DNA from 2 places in the Nonomuraea sp. NPDC004702 genome. Region 1 is predicted to be linked to the other one. Evidence: riboswitches for the same ligand, from Rfam matches in the RefSeq annotation. Region 1 holds a riboswitch; the other holds the start of a gene.
The links. Region 1 has a riboswitch for S-adenosylmethionine ahead of ACWEJ6_RS15005 (aminotransferase class V-fold PLP-dependent enzyme). Riboswitches for the same ligand answer to the same signal wherever they lie in the genome.
Positions count from the first base shown of each region.

Region 2: another riboswitch for S-adenosylmethionine. It lies ahead of thrC (threonine synthase); the one in region 1 lies ahead of ACWEJ6_RS15005 (aminotransferase class V-fold PLP-dependent enzyme).

Region 1 covers NZ_JBSGCE010000009.1:215,023-224,513, forward strand. Annotated here, with positions in the region: gene ACWEJ6_RS14970 (nuclear transport factor 2 family protein) at 1-23, shown strand, start outside; gene folB (dihydroneopterin aldolase) at 13-378, shown strand; gene folK (2-amino-4-hydroxy-6-hydroxymethyldihydropteridine diphosphokinase) at 375-878, shown strand; gene ACWEJ6_RS14985 (DUF3180 domain-containing protein) at 875-1,327, shown strand; gene ACWEJ6_RS14990 (acyltransferase family protein) at 1,324-2,391, opposite strand; gene ACWEJ6_RS14995 (NADH-quinone oxidoreductase subunit D) at 2,388-3,533, opposite strand; gene ACWEJ6_RS15000 (DoxX family protein) at 3,657-4,340, shown strand; gene ACWEJ6_RS15005 (aminotransferase class V-fold PLP-dependent enzyme) at 4,344-5,639, opposite strand; SAM riboswitch class IV at 5,686-5,801, opposite strand; gene ACWEJ6_RS15010 (cytochrome P450) at 5,877-7,076, shown strand; gene ACWEJ6_RS15015 (SAM-dependent methyltransferase) at 7,060-8,022, opposite strand; gene ACWEJ6_RS15020 (chaplin family protein) at 8,217-8,441, shown strand; gene ACWEJ6_RS15025 (Rossmann-like and DUF2520 domain-containing protein) at 8,776-9,491, shown strand, end outside.
Region 2 covers NZ_JBSGCE010000033.1:80,326-89,816, reverse strand. Annotated here, with positions in the region: gene ACWEJ6_RS33405 (hypothetical protein) at 1-270, shown strand, start outside; gene ACWEJ6_RS33400 (MFS transporter) at 248-1,432, opposite strand; gene ACWEJ6_RS33395 (alpha,alpha-trehalose-phosphate synthase (UDP-forming)) at 1,474-2,898, opposite strand; gene ACWEJ6_RS33390 (RNA polymerase sigma factor) at 2,930-3,484, shown strand; SAM riboswitch class I at 3,564-3,704, shown strand; gene thrC (threonine synthase) at 3,718-4,950, shown strand; gene ACWEJ6_RS33380 (MoaD/ThiS family protein) at 4,976-5,251, shown strand; gene ACWEJ6_RS33375 (cold-shock protein) at 5,495-5,695, shown strand; gene groL (chaperonin GroEL) at 6,040-7,668, shown strand; gene ACWEJ6_RS33365 (hypothetical protein) at 7,821-8,381, shown strand; gene ACWEJ6_RS33360 (YbhB/YbcL family Raf kinase inhibitor-like protein) at 8,482-9,012, opposite strand; gene ACWEJ6_RS33355 (HelD family protein) at 9,075-9,491, opposite strand, start outside.

The DNA of each region.
Region 1 (9,491 bases):
AGGAGGGCGAGCTTGAGGTCTGACCGCATCGCTCTCAAGGGCCTGCGGGCCAGGGGCAGGCACGGCGTGCTGCCCGCCGAGCGGGAGCTCGGCCAGGAGTTCGTGATCGACGCGACGTTGTTCCTCGACACCGCCCCGGCGGCGGCCGGCGACGACCTCACCAAGACCGTCCACTACGGCGAGCTGGCCCAGGCGCTGGTCGAGGTGGTCGGGGGCGAGCCGGTCGAGCTGATCGAGACGCTGGCCCAGCGGCTGGCCGACGTCTGCCTGGCGAGCGAGCTGGTGCACAAGGTCGAGGTGAGTGTGCACAAACCGGCGGCGCCGATCCCGCTGCCGTTCGACGATGTGATCGTGACGATCGAGCGGAGCCGCGCATGAAGGCCGTCCTCGCTCTCGGCAGCAACCTGGGGGAGCGGTTCCAGACGTTGCAGGGAGCCATCGACACGTTGTTCGACGCCCCTGGCCTGGAGTTCGTCAAGGTGTCCCCGGTCTACGAGACCGACCCGGTCGGGGGGCCGGGAGGCCAGGAGCCGTACCTCAACGCGGTCGTCGTCGCCGAGACCGCGCTGCCGCCGCGCACGTTGCTGGAGCGGGCGCTGGGCGTGGAGAACGCGTTCGGCCGGGTGCGTGCGGAGCGGTGGGGGCCGCGTACGCTCGACGTCGACCTGATCGTCGTGGGCGAGACCGTGTCCGACGACCCCGAGCTGACGTTGCCGCATCCCCGGGCCCACGAGCGGGCGTTCGTGCTGGTGCCGTGGTCGGTGATCGACCCCGAGGCCACGGTGCCGGGCCGGGGCCGGGTGGCCGACCTGCTGGCCGAGCTCGACCGGCACGGCGTGCGCCTGCGTGACGACCTGAAGCTGCAGAGGCCCGATTGAAGCCGACGCATCCCGGCCACCTGGTCGCTCTCCTCGTCGTCGTCGCCCTGATCTTCTGGGCGGCGGTCCGGCACTTCTACGGCGCGTTCCTGCTGCCCTGGACGGCCATCCCGACCGTGTTGCTGCTCGCCCTCGGCGAGGGGTACAGCGGATGGGTGACCAAGGCCAGGATCGCCAGGAAGCCCGACACCAAGCCGGTCGAGCCGCTGGCGGTGGCCCGGCTGGCGGCGCTGGCCAAGGCGTCGGCGTACGCGGGGGCGGTGTTCGCGGGGTTGTTCGCCGGGTTCGCCGCGTACACGCTGGAGCTCTTCGACCGGGAGACGCCGCGCTCGGAGTTCTTCGTGGCGGCCGGGTCGTTCGTGGCCTGCGTGGTGCTCGTCTGCGCGGCCCTGTACCTGGAACACTGCTGCCGGATCCCGAAGGACTCCGACGAGCGCAAACCCGACTAGCGGCGGCGGCCGAAGAGGTAGATGACCGGCAGCGTGCAGATCAGCGGCCCGACGATGGCGATCGGCCGCTCCAGCCACCACTTCAGGTCGGGCGGGATCTTCGTGCCGAGGTTGCCGAACAACCACCACGACAGCCCTAAGGCGATCGCCATGCCGGTCGTGTGGAACAGGAACAGCGGCAGGGCGTAGCGGTTGATGAAGGAGTTGGCGCGGGCCCAGCGGGGGCGTTCGAGCACGCGTTCCATGGCCGGGCGCAGCACCTCCACCAGGCCGATCTGGAAGATCAGCAGGGCGACGATGACGAACGTGGGCGGCGCCATGTTCGACCACTTGTCGCCCGGCACGCCCACCATCGAGCCCGGGTAGATGCCCGAGTAGACCAGGCCGATCAGCGCGAACAGGCCGGTCCACAGGATGCCGACGTCGTACCGCCGGGGCAGGACGACGATCCGGTCGTAGAAGAAGCCCGCCTGGTGGGCCAGTCCCCAGACGATGATCATGTTGAGCCAGCCGGCCCACTCGAAGCCGTAGCGGAAGCGGACGACGTCGACGACCAGGGCCGAGCCGCCGAGCCAGATGAGGGCCAGCACGTCGTAGCGCCTGTGCAGCCACAGGGCCACCGGCAGCAGCGCGATCAGCACCAGGTAGACGCCGAGGAACCACAGCGGGCTGAGCACGAGCAGCACCACCCGCCACATCCACTCCACGTGGAACGCCCAGGTGACGATCGCCCCGACGGAGATCCACACGCCGCACAGGAACAGCGCGGGCAGGGACAGCGCGCGGATGCGCCGCCAGACGAACGCCCCGATGCCGACGCCGCGCGCCTGGGCCCGGTTCCAGGACAGCAGGTGCACGTGGCCGCCGACGTAGAAGAACAGCGGCAGCACCTGGAGCAGCCAGGTCAGGATCCACAACCCGGAGGTGAAGCCGAGCGGGCTGGTGGGCTCGGGCCCGCTGGGCTTCCACTCCAGGATCGTGAACGCCCAGTGCCAGACCACCACGACGATGAGGCTGAGGGCGCGCAGCCAGTCGACGTACTTGTCGCGTTCGGGAGTGCTCACTTGTCGATGTCACCCACGACGAAGAACATCGAGCCCAGAATGGCGATCATGTCGGCCACCAGGTTCCCGGGCAGCAGCTCGCGCAGCGCCTGGACGTTGCCGAACGACGCCGAGCGCAGCTTGAGCCGCCACGGCGTCTTGTCGCCCTTGGAGACCAGGTAGTAGCCGTTGATGCCGAGCGGGTTCTCGGTCCACGCGTACGTGTGGCCCTCGGGCACCTTGAGCACCTTCGGCAGGCGCTGGTTGACGGGCCCGGGCGGCAGCTCGCGCAGCCGGGCGACGCACGCGTCGGCCAGGTCGAGGGAGACCTTGAGCTGCTCGAACAGCACCTCGAACCGGGCATGGCAGTCGCCGTCGCGCCGGGTGACGACCGTGACCGGCAGCTCCCCGTAGGCCAGGTACGGGTCGTCGCGCCGCAGGTCGAGGTCCACGCCGGAGGCGCGCGCGATGGGGCCGCTGACGCCGTACTGGAGGATCTGCTCGCGGGTCAGCACGCCGACGCCCTTGGTACGGGCGAGGAAGATCTCGTTGTTCAGGATGAGGCCCTCGATGTCGGGCACCCGGCGGCGGGTCTCGGCGACGGCCGCGGCGACCCGGTCGAGCCAGCCGAGCGGCAGGTCCTCCTTGAGGCCGCCGACCCGGTTGAACATGTAGTGCATGCGCCCGCCGGAGATCTCCTCCATGACGGCCTGGATGCGTTCGCGCTCGTCGAAGGCGTAGAAGACGGGGGTGATCGCGCCCAGTTCGAGGGGGTAGGAGCCGAGGAACATCAGGTGGTTGAGCACCCGGTTGAGCTCGGCCAGCAGCGTGCGCGCCCATACGGCCCTGACCGGCGTCTCCATGCCGAGCAGCCGTTCGGCGGCCAGCACGACGCCCAGTTCGTTGGCGAACCCCGACAGCCAGTCGTGCCGGTTGGCGAGCATGATGATCTGGCGGTAGTCGCGGACCTCGAACAGCTTCTCCGCGCCCCTGTGCATGTAGCCGATGATCGGCTCGGCCGCCTCGATGCGCTCGCCGTCGAGGGTGAGCCGGAGCCTGAGCACGCCGTGCGTGGAGGGATGCTGGGGGCCGATGTTGAGGATCATGTCCTCGGTCGCCAGCTCCTTCGCACCGGCGCCGATCCCGACCACGCGTTCCGTCATAGGGCCCATGCTGCCACCGTCCCACGGGGTGATCCAGCGTGGGGGATGGTCAAGGAATCGTATGGCAACGCATCCCGAAGCCAGACATGGGGATCAATACCGGGAACGGGGGGAGAAAGCACTGTGAAGAGAGTCCTGTTTGATGTGGCGGCCCTGATCTCCCGGGTGGTACTCGGGGTGATCTTCGTGGCGCACGGCTGGCAGAAGTGGCAGGGCGGGCTCGGTGCCGCGGCGGGGCAGTTCCGGGAGATGGGCGTGCCCATGCCCGAGTTGTCGGCCGGATTCGCCGCCATCGTCGAGCTGGTCGGCGGCGCCCTGCTGATCCTCGGCCTGCTGGTCCGGCCGGTGGCGTTGCTGCTGCTCATCGACATGATCGGCGCGATCGTCTTCGTGCACGCGGGCCACGGGGTGTTGTCGCAGGGCGGGGGATGGGAACTGCCGGGCGCGCTGGGTGCGCTGTCCTTGATGCTCGCCGCGCTGGGTGGCGGCCGCATCGGGCTCGACGGCATCTTCCACTCGACGTACCGCCGCCGCAGGGAACGCCAGATCGCCGAGGACGACCTCGCCGCGCACCGGCCGGCCCGGCGCGCCGAGCCGACGACGGTCGTCACCGAGGGGCCGGCCGCGCAGGTCGGGCCCGAGGGCGGCCCGACGACACCGGCCCGGCCCGAGGGCGAGGCCGAGCAGCCCAACGTGCCGCGGCAGCCCAACGCGCCGCGCCCCGGGCACCTCAACGACGAGGACATGCGGGACATCGACGCCCTGGTGTCCGACGAGCCGCACCAGCAGAAGCCGCCCAACCGCTGAGCGTCAGCGGCTGACCAGGTCGCGCAGGGCCTCGATCAGGCGGTCGACGTGCTCCTGCGTGCTGCCGATGCCGATGGAGGCGCGTACCGCCGAGGCGGTGCCGTCCTCGCAGCCGCCGTCCGAGGTCCCCAGCAGGTGGCGGACGAACGGGTGCGCGCAGAACTTGCCGTCCCGCACGCCGATGCCGTACTCGCCGGACAGCGCCTCGGCCACCTCGCGGGCCGAGTAGCCGTCCACGACGAACGACACGATCCCCACCCGCGGGTGGTCCTCGCCCCACAACGACAGCTCGCGCACCCCGTCGATCGAGGCCAGACCGGTACGCAGCCGGGCGATCAGGCGCTCCTCCTCGCGCACCAGCTCCGTCCACCCCGTGGCGGTGAGCGCGTCGCAGGCGGCGGCCAGGGCGATGGCGCCGAGCACGTTGGGGGTGCCGGCCTCGTGGCGGGGCTCGGGGTCGTCGTGCCACTCGGTGGTCTCGCCGACCGAGCGCACCGCGCCGCCGCCCTTCAGGTACGGCTCGCCCGCCGCCAGCCAGTCACGGCGTCCGACCAGCACGCCGGCGCCGAAGGGCGCGTACAGCTTGTGGCCGGAGAAGGCCACGTAGTCCAGGTCGAGCGCGGTCAGGTTGAGCCTGCGGTGCGGGACGAGCTGGGCGGCGTCCACCAGGATCCGGGCGTCGTGCCGGTGGGCGATGTGGGCGAGGGCGGCGATGGGCCACAGCTCGCCGGTGACGTTGGAGGCGGCGGTGACCACGAGCAGCTTGGGCCCCTCGATCCCGGCCAGCGCCTCGTCGGCGGCGCGGACGGCCTCGCCGGGGAAGGCGGGCGGCGCCAGGCGCACGGACCGCTCCCAGGGCAGCAGCGAGGCGTGGTGCTCGGAGTCGAAGACGACGACGGTCGTGCCCTCGGGCAGGCAGCCGGCCAGCAGGTTGGTGGCGTCGGTGGTGTTGCGGGTGAAGATGACGGCGTCGTCCGGGCGGGCGCCGACGAAGGCCCGGACCGTGTGGCGGGCCTGCTCGTAGCGGGCGGTGGTGAGCTGGGAGGCGTAGCCCGCGCCGCGGTGGACGCTGGAGTAGGCCGGGAGCGCGGCGGCGACGGCGGCGCTGACCGGCTCAAGACAGGGGGCGCTGGCCGCGTAGTCGAGGTTGGCGTAGCTCACCAGCCGGCCGCCCTTGACCGGCACTTCGAGGTCGGCGCCGAGCACGGCGGGGATCGACCGTCCGGAGGCGGCGGCAGGGGCGGGGGCCTCGGCGGCGGCCTGGGCGGGAACGGAGTTGAAGATCGTCAGCGTGGACACGGCACAGCTCCTCACGGGTCGGTCGGACCCCTGGGAGCAGCCACGGAGCCCGCGCTTGCCCGCCACACCTCGTGACGGACCAGGTCTTCACCCGGGGCACCCCGCCGCGGACGCGAGGGTTGCCGGCCAGCTAGCCGGGGCTTGTCGCTGGCACTCATGACCTACGACGGCACTATAACCGACACCCGGGCATGATTCGCAAGCTCAGCAGGTCAACCCGTCTCATAAGATGAAATCGTGCGCTTTGATCCCTGGAATCCAGATTTCGTCGTCGACCCTTATCCGGCGTACGACGAGCTGAGGCGCGAGGCGCCCGTCCGCTACTTCGAGCCGTCCAACCAGTGGCTGATCTCCCGGCACGCGGACGTGAACGCGCTGCTCAGGGACCGGCGGCTGGGCCGCGACTACACCCACGTCGCCACGCACGAGGAGTTCGGCCGGCAGCCCGCGCCGGAGTTCCAGGAAGCCTTCTGGCGGGTCAGTAGGAACGGCATGCTGGAGGTCGAGCCGCCGGACCACACGAGGCTGCGCCGGCTGGTGTCCAAGGCGTTCACGCCGCGCATGGTCGAGTCGCTGCGCCCGCGCGTCCGGGCCATCGCCGAGAGCCTGATCGACGCCTACGTCGAGAAGGGCGGCGGCGACCTGATCGCCGAGGTCGCCGAGCCGCTGCCGGTCACCGTCATCGCCGAGATGCTCGGCGTCCCCGAGCAGGACCGCCACCTGCTGCGCCCGTGGTCGGCCGACATGTGCGGGATGTACGAGCTCAACCCCAGCCTGGAGACCCAGCACCAGGCGGTGCGCGCGGCCGAGGAGTTCGAGTCCTACCTCAAGGACCTGGCCCGCGACCGGCTCGCCAACCCCGGCGAGGACCTGGTCAGCGCCCTGGCCGCGATCCCCGAGCTGACCCTCGACGAGCTGGCCGGCACCTGCGTGCTGCTGCTCAACGCGGGCCACGAGGCCACGGTCAACGTCACCGGCAACGGCTGGCGGGCCCTGCTGAAGAACCCGGGCGAGCTGGCCCGGCTGCGCGCCGACCGTTCGCTGCTGCCGACCGCCATCGAGGAGCTGCTGCGCTACGACACCCCGCTCCAGCTCTTCGAGCGCTGGGTGCTGGAGGACATCGAGGTGCACGGCGTGCGGATCCCGCGCGGCTCGGAGGTCGCCTGCCTGTTCGGCTCGGCCAACAGGGACCCCGAGGTGTTCGAGGACCCGGACCGGCTCGACCTGGGCCGTCCGGACAACCCGCACATCTCCTTCGGCGCCGGCATCCACTTCTGCCTGGGCGCGCCGCTGGCCAGGATCGAGCTGACGGAGTCGTTCACCGCGCTGCTGGACCGGGTCGGGACCATCGAGCTGCGCACGGAGCCGGTCTACAAGCCGGGCTTCGTCATCCGCGGGCTGCGCTCGCTCGACCTCGACGTCACCGGCTCTGGCTGAGCCAGCCGAACCCGCCGAGCCCGGCCGGATCGATCAGCTCGCCCTCCTCCGACGCCCGCGCCAACGCGCGCACGTAGCCGCGCGGATCGGTGCGGGCGAGGTCGACCGGCGGCCGGGCGCCGGTGAGGCCCAGCGCCCGCAACATGTCGCGCTGTGTGGACAAGGTTGTGGATATCGCGCCGGCCCGCCGCCCGGCCTCGGCGCACGCGTCGAGCGCGACGTGGGCGGTGATGTCGCAGGTCCCGTCGGGGATGGGCGTGACGACGGCGCCGTCGCGGTAACCGGTCAGCGTGCCACAGAGCGGTCGGTTATCCACAGGGTGTGCATAATCCACGGCTATCGCCCGGCCGCGGGCGAGGCGTACCAGAACGGAGGCCCAGGCGTCGTCACGGGGACGGCCGATCTCGGCTCGGGTGCCCACGTGCGGCAGCGGCCACCAGCGGTCGAGCCATTCGCGGTCGGCGGGCCGCAGCGGGCCGCCGAGGCGCTCCTCCCCGGTGCGGGTGTTGACCATGACCAGACGCGGGCCGCCGGAGGTCTGCTCGGCCACGTCGAGCGGGATGTTGTCGAGCCACTCGTTGGCGACGGCCAGCCCGGTGATGCTGGACGGCAGGCAGCGGCGCCACTCGATCTCGTCGGGCAGGCCCGGCGGCCTGGGTGACAGGTCGACGCACGTGACCCGGAGCCGGTCGCGCAGAGCGGGCTCGGCCAGGTCGAGGACGCGGCGGACCAGCACGCCCTCGCCGGAGCCGATGTCGACCAGGTCGAGCCACTCGGGGGAGCCGAGGTCGCAGTCGACCTCCGCCAGCAGGGCCAGGACCGCCTCGGCGAACACGGCCGAGGCCCCGACCGAGGTGCGGAAGTGGCCCGAGGGGCGTTCGCGGAGGTAGAAACCCTCCTCGCCGTAGAGCGCGCGCTCGGTCGCGGCGCGCCAGGTGAGCCACATGAGGCTGACTATCTCATGACTCCGGCCATCAACACGCTAAGTCATTGATTGACTACACTTGGTCGCTACATTGCGCTAACGTTTACGTACTGTCACCGAGCGACTGCGTTTCGCCCATCCGCGGTAAGCGGCGAGCCGGTTCGCTCCACCAAAGCATTGCGGCCTCCACGGCCGCATACTGAGAGGAGCCCCCCGTGAAGAAGACTCTGGTCATGGCAGGTGCCATTGCCCTGCTGGCGCTGGCGGCCCCCGCGTACGCCGACGACGTCACCCACGGCAACAACGGCATCCTGAGCGGCAGCCCGATCCACCTCCCCATCACCGCCGTCGTGCCCGTCTGCGGCAACAACATCGGCATCCAGGCCGTGCCGATCAACGGCTGCCAGGGGAGCCCCAACACCGCGGTCTACAGCCGCTGAGGCAGGGAGAGCCCGGACCGCTCGCGCGCGGTCCGGGCTCTGATCCCGGCCGGTCAGTCGGCGGATGACCGGTCAGCGCACCTCCAAGAGGTCGCATCCAGGCGGGCGTCGGGTTGTCAGGACTCGGCGCCCGTCGTCGTGCGTGGACCCCTCTCCTCATCTCTTTCGACAGGGGGTGCACGATTCGTATGCCCCTGTCGCATTTGTCGTTAACTCAACGGGCGGTAAAGCGGCGGACATGCCTGGCCGCGTTCGTCGGCCCGCGACATGTGCGCCGCCGCCCGCCGGTTACGCTGGTCGGCAGTGCCATCACGGTCGACAGGGGTGAGACGTCATGGACGCAGGTGATCGCCCGGCACGGCTGACCGTCGGCGTGCTCGGCGCGGGCAAGGTCGGCTCCGCGCTCGGCGCCGCGCTGGCGCAGGCGGGCCACCGGATCGTCGCCGCGAGCGGGGTCTCCGACAGGTCGCGAAGGTGGGCCGCCGACCGGCTCGGGGTCGAGCTGACGCGGCCCGACGAGGTGGTGGCCGCCGCCCAGCTCATCCTGCTGACCGTCCCCGACGACGCGCTGCCCGACCTCGTGGCCGGCCTGGCCCGTACGGGCGCCGACCTCCAGGGCAAGCTGCTCGTCCACACCAGCGGCGCGTACGGCCTGTCGGTGCTCGAACCGGCCGCCGGGGTGGGCGCGCTGCCGCTCGCGCTCCACCCGGTCATGACCTTCACCGGCCGCGACGACGACCTCAACAAGATCACCGGTATCTCGTTCGGCGTCACCGCGCCCGACATGCTGCGGCCGGTGGCCGAGGCCCTGGTGATCGAGATGGGCGGCGAGCCGGTCTGGATCGCCGAGAGCGACCGCGCGCTCTACCACGCGGCCCTGGCCAACGCCGCCAACCACATGGTCACCCTCATCGCCGAGTCCGAGGAGCTGCTCGGGCGCATCGGCGTCGAGCACCCGGGCCGGATGCTGGGCCCGCTGCTCGGCGCGGCCCTCGACAACGTGCTGCGGCTGGGCATCGCCGGGCTGACCGGCCCGGTCGTCCGCGGCGA
Region 2 (9,491 bases), on a different contig from region 1:
CCGGCCAGCGACGTGCAGCCCTGCCCGATCAACCGCAAGTGGGGCGAGGTCGTCGGCCCCAAGGTCACCAGGGGCTACCGGCAGATGGGGGCCGGGCACAAGGCCGCCTACAACGCCTGGCAGGCCACGTGCGTCAGCTATTCGGGCGGCGGCGTCAAGGCCCGCTTCACGCAGCGCGAGTGGTACCTGCCGAAGAGCCAGATCCTCGTCGTCGACCAGTGGAACACGCCCGGCCTGGCCGACACGCTCAAGTACGCCGACTGGAGATGAGCACCCCGGCGACCGCCAGGCCGATGACCACGGGCACCAGCAGGAACGCGTTCCCGGTGCCGTAGCCGTCGGCCAGCGCGCCGAGCAGCAGCGGGCCGATCGCCATGGCGGCGCCCGCCCACACGGGCGAGGCGGCCGCCGCCCGGTCCGCCCGGTCGCCCGAGGCGGCGATCAGCGTGCTCAGCGCGAGCGGGAACTGCAGCGACGCGCCCAGCCCGCTCAGCGCCAGCCCCGCGTACGACAGGATCGGCGCGGTGCTCGCCCAGAACAGCACCCAGCCGAGGGCCATCAGCCCCAGAGCGCCGGCCAGCAGCGGCGTGGCCGGCAGCCGCAGCGCGAGCTGCGCGCCCGCGAACCTGCCCGCCGCCATGCCGCAGACGAACGCCGTCAGCCCGGTCGCCGCGACGGCCGCCGGCACGCCCGTCCTGAGGGCGAACAGGTCGGCGGCCCACAGGTTGAACGTGAACTCCAGCGCCACGCAGCAGAACAGCACGCCCCCGGCCAGATGGAAGCGCCACCCGCCGCCCTCCCGCGCCGGGACGGCCTCCCCGGCGACCGCGCCGCCCCGCTCTCCGGCGACCCGCCGGGGCGCGGGCCAGGAGCGGCCCAGCGACAGCGCCAGCAGGGCGCTGACGGCCGGGGTGACCAGCAGGGCGGCCCGCCAGCCGAGCGCGCTCTGCGCCACCTGGCTGAGCACGAACGTCGCCACCATCCCCACCAGCACGCCCACGGCGTTGGCCTCGCTGAGCGCGGCCGGTCCGGCGGCCCCGTGGTGGTCGCTGAGCTCGGCCATCGCCGCGTAGAGCATGACCGAGCCGAAACCGCCGGCCACGCCGTAGCCGAGCAGCGTCAGGGGCAGCGCGGAGGCGGCCATGACCAGCAGCACGCCGGCGTTCATCCCGGCCAGGCCGAACCAGCACGTCGTGCGCCGGCCGAGCAGCCTGGTGAGCAGGGGCAGCGCGAGCCCGGCGCCGATCGTCCCGACCGCCATCGCGGTGCCGTGCAGCCCGGCGACGGTGGCCGTGGTGCGCTGGTCGGCGCGCAGGAGCGGGAGGGCGGCGCTCAGGCCGTACACGAACGTGGCGAACGTGCCGAGCAGGAAGTAGATGAGCCAGGTCGGACGGTCCCGGACGAGTCTGATGGGCACTGAGACCGTCGACACCCGGCAGCCTCCGTCATTGGCAGTGAACCCGACTTCTCATGTTAAAGCAGGGCGTCGAGTTGGGATTCCAGCCACTTGTGCGGCGGCAGCGCGGTGGCCGCCTCGTGCAGCCGGTCGCGGCGCCGCCGGCGTTCGTCCTCGGGCATCACCAGCGCCTCGTGCAGCGCGTCCGCCGTGCCGCTCACGTCGTAGGGGTTGACCACCAGCGCGTACGGGCCCAGCTCGGCGGCCGCCCCCGCCTCGCGCGAGAGCACCAGGGCGCAGCGCGGCGACAGGACCGGCCCCTCCTTGGCGACCAGGTTCATGCCGTCGCGGATGGGGTTGACCAGCAGCACGTCCGCCAGCCGGTAGGCGGCCAGCGAGCGCGGGTAGTCGTCGTTGACGTTGAGGATGACCGGGTCCCAGTCCTCGGTGGCGTACTCGTCCTCGATCTCGCGCGCGCAGCGCTGCACCGACGCGGTGTACTCGCGGTATTCGGGCAGGTCGTGCCGGCTGGGATAGGCGAAGGCCAGGTGGACCACCTTGCCGTGCCACTCCGGATGGGCGGCCAGGAACTCGCGGTAGGCCAGCAGCCCGCGCACGATGTTCTTGGACAGCTCGGTGCGGTCGATGCGGACGATCAGCCGGCGTCCGGCCACCTGCTCGGCCAGCGCGGCCATGTGCGACTCGACGTCGGGCTCGCAGGCCCGCGCCCACAGCGCCGCGCCGTCCACGCCCAGACTGTGCACGCCGACGCGGGTAGTCCTGCCCTCGTGGGCGACCGTGCCGGCCGCGCGGTCCACCCGCGCGCCCAGCAGCGCCTCGCAGCAGTCCATGAACGCCGCCGCCCACCGGGCGGTGAGGAAGCCCGCGTGGTCGGCCCCCAGGATGCCGTCGAGCACCTCCCTGGTCACCGCGTCGGGCAGCAGGGAGAAGTACTCGGGAGGCGCCCACGGCGTGTGGCTGAAGTGGGCGATGCGCAGGTCGGGCCGCTCGGCGCGGAGCATCGCCGGGGTGAGCGTCAGGTGGTAGTCCTGGACCATCACGCGCGCGCCGTGCCCGGCCTCTTCGGCCAGCGCCAGCGCGAACGCGCCGTTGTAGTCGCGGTAGGACTCCCACTCGCGCCGGAACTTGGTGCCGAAACTGGGGGAGTTGGGGATGTCGTACAGCAGGTGGTTGACGAACCACAGGGTCGAGTTGGCCACCGCGTTGTAGGCGCGGTGGAAGGTGGCCGCGGGGATGTCGAGCATCCGCAGGGCGCCCGTGTCGTAGCCGCCGCGGTCGAGCCGGCCCCCCGGGGCCAGGCGCACGGCGCTGCGGTCGCCGTCGGACAGCGCGGCGCACACCCACAGCACGCCGTGCTCCTTGGCCACCCCCGACAGGCCCGAGACAAGGCCGCCACCACCGCGTTTCATGGTCAGCTCACCGTCGTCGTCGACGGTGAAGGAGACCGGCCCGCGGTTGGACGCCACGAGAACGCTGTTCATTTGGGCTCCCTTCGCCCATAGGATCCCAGCTATGGCGCTAGATGAGCTAACCGAGGAACTCGCCCGCTCGGCCGCGGCCGGAGACCATCGCGCGCTCGGCGAGCTCCTGGCCAGGATCGAGCCTGACGTGATGCGCCACTGCGCCCGGATCCTGCCCTATCACCAGGACGCGGAAGAAGCCTCGCAGGACACTCTGCTGGCCGTGGCGCGCAACATCGGCCGGTTCGAGGGGCGGGCCAGGTTCAGCACCTGGCTGCACATCGTGACCGCCAACTGCGCGCGCACCACGTACCGCTCGCTGAAGCGCAGGGCCGCCGAGCAGACGTCGGAGGAGCTGCCGATGCAGAAGCCGGACGCGCGGCGGGTCAGCGTGATCGCCGGCTCGCGGCTCGACCTGCTCGACGCGATGGAGGCGCTGGAGGCCGACAAGCCCGACCTGGCCCAGGCGCTGGTGCTGCGCGACATCGTCCAGCTCGACTACAACGAGGTGGCCGAGCAGCTCAACATCCCGCTCGGCACCGCCAAGTCCCGCATCCACCAGGCCCGCAAGTACGTGCAGGGAGTCCTCGGGGAGGACTATCGGTGAGACGCGTCCTCTCGCATGGTGAGACGGGTGGTCGTTTCCGCCACTTGAGAAGGTAGAGTCCTTTTCGACAACTGAATATTGCTCATCCAGAGGGGTGGAGGGACCGGCCCTGCGAAGCCCCGGCAACCCTCCCGGCTTGTGCTCGCGACCTGGCGAGGCCGACCGGGACAAGGTGCCAATTCCGGTTCGCGGTCAAGGTGGCCGCGGGCGAAGATGAGGGAAGGCCTCGCTTCATGTCGCTCGACTTTGGTCCTGCCGTCGCTCTGTCCTGCCGCGAGTGCGGCACGCGCTACCCCCTGGGTCCCAGCTTCGCCTGCCTGGAGTGTTTCGGGCCGCTCGAAGCGGCCTACTCCTTCGGCCAGGTGACCCGCGCGGACATCGAGTCCGGCCCCGCCAACATCTGGCGCTACCGCTCCCTGCTCCCGGTCCCCGCCGACGTGGCGAGCAAGCCCAACATGAACCCGGGCTGGACGAAGCTGGTCAAGGCCGGCAACCTCGGCAAGGCGCTCGGCATCCGGTCCCTGCACGTGAAGGACGACTCGGGCAACCCCACCCACTCCTTCAAGGACCGGGTGGTCGCCATCGCCGTCGAGGCGGCCAGGAACTTCGGCTTCCACACGCTCTCCTGCTCCTCCACGGGCAACCTCGCCGGCGCGGTCACCGCCGCCGCCGCGCGGGCCGGCCTCGACGCGTGCGTGTTCATCCCGGCCGACCTCGAAGCGGCCAAGATCGCCATGGCCCGGGTGTTCGGCGGCCGGCTGATCGGCATCGACGGCACGTACGACGAGGTCAACCGGTTCTGTTCGGAGCTGATCGGCGACCCGCTGGGCGAGCGGTGGGGGTTCGTCAACGTCAACCTGCGGCCCTACTACGCCGAGGGGTCCAAGACGCTCGCGTACGAGATCGCCGAGCAGCTCGGCTGGCGGCTGCCGGAGCAGATCGTCATCCCCATCGCCTCCGGTTCCCAGCTCACGAAGATCGACAAGGGGTTCAAGGAGCTGATCGCGCTCGGGCTGGTCGAGGACACCCCCTACAAGGTGTTCGGGGCCCAGGCGGCCGGGTGCTCGCCGGTCTCGACGGCGTACAAGGCGGGGCACGACGTCGTCCAGCCGGTCAAGCCGGACACGATCGCCAAGTCGCTGGCCATCGGCAACCCCGCCGACGGGCCGTACGTGCTGGACATCGCCCGGCGCACGGGCGGGGGCGTCGAGGACGTCACCGACCCCGAGATCGTCGCCGCCATCAAGCTCCTGGCCTCCACCGAGGGCATCTTCGCCGAGACCGCGGGCGGCGTCACGGTGGGCGTGCTGAAGAAGCTCGTCGAGACGGGCAGGCTCGACCCCGAGGCCGAGACGGTGGTCCTGAACACCGGCGACGGCCTGAAGACGCTCGACGCGATCAGCGACGACGCGCGGCCCACCGCCGTGATCCGGCCCTCTCTCGACGCGTTCCGCGCGACTGTCTGACAATCCAGGAAAGGCAACAAAAACCATGAGCGTTTCTGTGCGGATTCCCACCATTCTGCGCACTTACACCGGGGGTAACGCCGAAGTGAGTGGCGAAGGGGCGACTCTTCGTGACGTTCTCGCCAAGCTTGACTCCGACTACCCGGGGATCGGCGCGAGAATTCTGGATGAATCGGGCAAGATTCGTCGTTTTGTCAACGTATACGTTGGTGATGAGGATGTCCGTTTCGCCGAGGGCCTGGACACTCCCGCCCCTGAAGGCACTCAGATCTCCATCATCCCCGCCGTCGCGGGCGGCTGACCGCCGGACCACCGACTCTTGAAGGCGCCCCTTGTGGGCGCCTTCTTGTTTTAGAACCAAATTCAACCTCGAACGACTCAGCCTTCGATGAAATTAGCGTTTTGTCGGTTGACTCTGTTGCCAAACCCCGTGCCACAGGTATGGTCGAGGGCGATCGTCTGGCTGATTTTCCCAAAAGTCATGCGATTACGGGTCTCGCGAAGGAATGGGCGAGATCTGCGAGCCCAGTAAGAGGAGTCGGAAGTGGCGCAGGGCACCGTCAAGTGGTTCAACGCGGACAAGGGCTACGGCTTCATCGCGGTAGACGGTGGTAAGGATGTATTCGTCCATTACTCAGCGATCATGATGGACGGGTACCGCTCTCTCGAACAGGGACAGCGCGTCGAGTTCGAGATCACGCAGGGCCAGAAGGGGCCGCAGGCGGAGTCCGTCCGCACGGTCTGATTCACCCTCGCTGGTATGCACCAAGGCGGGACGTGCGGCAGCGCAGTCCGTACGGGCTCGCCACTGTTTCCTCCGTCGGCTTCGCACGGCGGGCCGCGCCTCAGGGGCGGCTCGCCGTGCGAACCGGCGCACCCGATGACCTGCCCGATGAGCTGGGGTGGGGTGCCCGTGGCTTGCACTCGGCAGGGTAGAGTGCTAAACAGTTCGTTGGCACTCTGTGTGGCAGAGTGCCAACAACTCGGATCGAGACGATGGGGTCTGCCGAACGGAGATGCAGGCCTATGCCGTCGCGGGCGTCGGCTCGGTCCAGGACACGCCACCCTGCATCTGGGAGGTCTAGCCTTATGGCAGCCAAGATGATCGCGTTTGACGAGGACGCCCGGCGCGGTCTCGAGCGCGGTATGAACCAGCTCGCCGACGCCGTCAAGGTGACCTTGGGCCCCAAGGGGCGCAACGTCGTGCTGGAGAAGAAGTGGGGCGCTCCCACGATCACCAACGACGGCGTCTCCATCGCCAAGGAGATCGAGCTCGAGGACCCGTGGGAGAAGATCGGCGCCGAGCTGGTCAAGGAAGTCGCCAAGAAGACTGACGACGTCGCCGGCGACGGCACCACCACGGCCACCGTGCTCGCCCAGGCTCTGGTGCGCGAAGGTCTGCGCAACGTGGCCGCCGGCGCCAACCCGATGGCCCTGAAGAAGGGCATCGAGGCCGCCGTCGAGCGGGTCAGCGAGGAGCTCTCCAAGCTGGCCAAGGACGTGGAGACCAAGGAGCAGATCGCCTCCACCGCCTCCATCTCCGCCGCCGACCCCGAGATCGGCTCGCTCATCGCCGAGGCGATGGACAAGGTCGGCAAGGAAGGCGTCATCACCGTCGAGGAGAGCAACACCTTCGGCCTGGAGCTTGAGCTCACCGAGGGCATGCGCTTCGACAAGGGCATGACGTCGATGTACTTCGTGACCGACTCCGACCGCATGGAGGCCGTTCTCGAAGACCCGTACATCCTGATCGTCAACAGCAAGGTCTCGGCCAACAAGGACCTGCTGCCGCTGCTCGACAAGGTCGTGCAGTCCGGCAAGCCGCTGCTGATCATCGCCGAGGACGTCGACGGCGAGGCCCTGGCGACCCTGGTGGTCAACAAGATCCGCGGCCTGTTCCGCTCCGTGGCCGTCAAGGCCCCGGGCTTCGGCGACCGCCGCAAGGCCATGCTGGGCGACATCGCGATCCTGACCGGTGGTCAGGTCATCGCCGAGGAGGTCGGCCTCAAGCTCGAGACCGCCACCCTCGACCTGCTCGGCCGCGCCCGCAAGGTCGTGGTGACCAAGGACGAGACCACCATCGTCGACGGCGCCGGTGACGCCGAGGCGATCTCCGGCCGGGTCAACGAGATCCGCGCCGAGATCGAGCGCACCGACTCCGACTACGACCGCGAGAAGCTGCAGGAGCGCCTGGCCAAGCTGGCCGGTGGCGTGGCGGTCATCAAGGCCGGCGCGGCGACCGAGGTCGAGCTCAAGGAGCGCAAGCACCGCATCGAGGACGCCGTGCGCAACGCCAAGGCGGCCGTCGAGGAGGGCATCGTCCCCGGCGGTGGCGTGGCGCTGCTGCAGGCCGGCGCCAAGGCGTTCGACAAGCTCGAGCTCAACGGCGACGAGGCCACCGGCGCGGCGATCGTGAAGAAGGCTCTTGAGGAGCCCCTCAAGCAGATCGCGGTCAACGCCGGTCTTGAGGGCGGCGTCGTCGTGGAGAAGGTGCGCAACCTGACCCCGGGCGAGGGCCTCAACGCCGCTTCCGGCGAGTACGTCAACATGTTCGAGTCCGGGATCATCGACCCGGCCAAGGTGACGCGCTCCGCGCTGCAGAACGCCGCCTCCATCGCGGCGCTCTTCCTCACCACCGAGGCCGTCATCGCCGAGAAGCCCGAGAAGACCCCTGCTGCTCCGGCCGGCATGCCCGGCGGCGGCGACATGGACTTCTAGGCCTCGCCTGGTCGCTGACGCATCAGAAGGCGGTTCGGATCTCCAAGGATCCGGCCGCCTTTTGTTGTGTCCGATCCTGTCACGTTTAGTAGTTATAGACTACGGACAGTAACGAAACTAAGTGACGATTCACCGCACAAAGGAGTAGTTACATGAATTCCCGCACCGCGCGCGTTCTCGGGCTCGGAGCCGTCATGCTGGCCGCCGCGGCCGCCATGACGATGCCCGCCCAGGCAGACGACCACGGTTACCTGGACGAGGCCCTGGAGTACGTCGACGTGCCCTACTGCGCGGGCTACCTGGAACTGTACGACCGCGACTACTGCGCCTCGCCGTCCAGGTGGACGTCGCAGGACGAGCGCGGGGAGATGTCGGAGGAGGGTGAGGACAGGTCGTCGGAGGAAGCCGAGGACAGGTCGTCGGACCAGGCCGACGAGCGGTCGACGGACGAGGCCGACGAGCGGTCCGGCGAGCGCGGCGACGCCTCGGACGAGGGCGTGGACATGTCCGGCGAGCGCGAGGACGTCTCGGACGAGGGGCAGGAGATGTCCGGCGAGCGTGAGGACGTCTCGGACGAGGGTCAGGACACGTCGGGCGAGCGCGAGGACGTCTCGGACGCCTTCGCGGGCGAGTCGGGCGGCGAGAGCGAGGACCTGTCGTCCAACGCCCCCGGGGACTTCACGTTCGCGGACGAGCTGGTGCAGGGCGACTGAACCCCGTCTGGTGGCGCCGGGCGTACGAACCCGACGCGGCACCACGGCGAAGGCGCCCCGAACGCGAACGGGGCGCCTTCGCCGCGGTGTTGTGCCGGTCTCAGACGCCGAAGTGCGCGACGATGTGGCCGCGGGCCAGCGTGTTGGCGGTGATGTTGAAGCCGACCACGGCCGGGCTCGCGTCGCCGCCGACGCCCAGCTCGTCGACCCCGAGCGCGTGCACCGTGAAGACGTAGCGGTGAGGGGCGCCGGGCGGGGGAGCGGCGCCGCCGTAGTCTTTGGTGCCGTAGTCGTTGCGGGCGTGGACCGCGCCGGCGGGCAGGCCCTTGAAGTCGGGGCCGGTGCCCGCGCCCCTGGGCAGCTCCGTGGTGTCGCCGGGCAGGTCGAACAGCACCCAGTGCCAGAAGCCGCTGCCGGTGGGGGCGTCGGGGTCGTGGCAGGTGACGGCGTAGCCGCGGGTGCCCTCGGGCGCGCCCGACCAGCGCAGCTGGGGCGAGACGTTCCCGCCGGTCATCCCCCAGTCGTCGAAGACGTGGAGGTCGTTCAGCCGCTCGCCGTCGCGGATGTCGTCGCTCTCCACCACGAGCGCGGGGACCGGGGGCAGGTGTTCATGCGGAAGCGGTGCGGGCACGGCATCCTCCTAGGTTGACAGCTCCTTCAGGCCATCCTAGAAGCGGCCGTGCCCGCCCTCCGTCAGGTTCCGAGCTGCGCCGGGAGCGGCCTGTCGTGCAGCACCGTGAGCGAGGTGACCGCGCGGGTCAGGACCACGTACAGGCGGGCCAGGCCGCGGGGCTCGGCCTCGACGATGTCGGCCGGCTCCACGACGATCACGTGGTCGTACTCCAGGCCCTTGGCGAGCGTGGCGGGCACGATGAGCAGGCGGTGCTCCTGCGTCGCGTCGGGGTCGAGCACCGCGTGCGGCAGGCCGGACAGCGACTCGGAGACCGCCGCCACCATCGCGTCGGGGACGATGACCCCGATCGAGCCCTCCCTGGCCAGGACCTCCCGGGCGGCCTCGGCGACCGTGCCGCCCGGCCGGACCGTGAGCGAGCCGGCGCCCGGACGCAGCGACCGCGGGGCGGCCAGCGCGGGGGCGATCGAGGGCAGCAG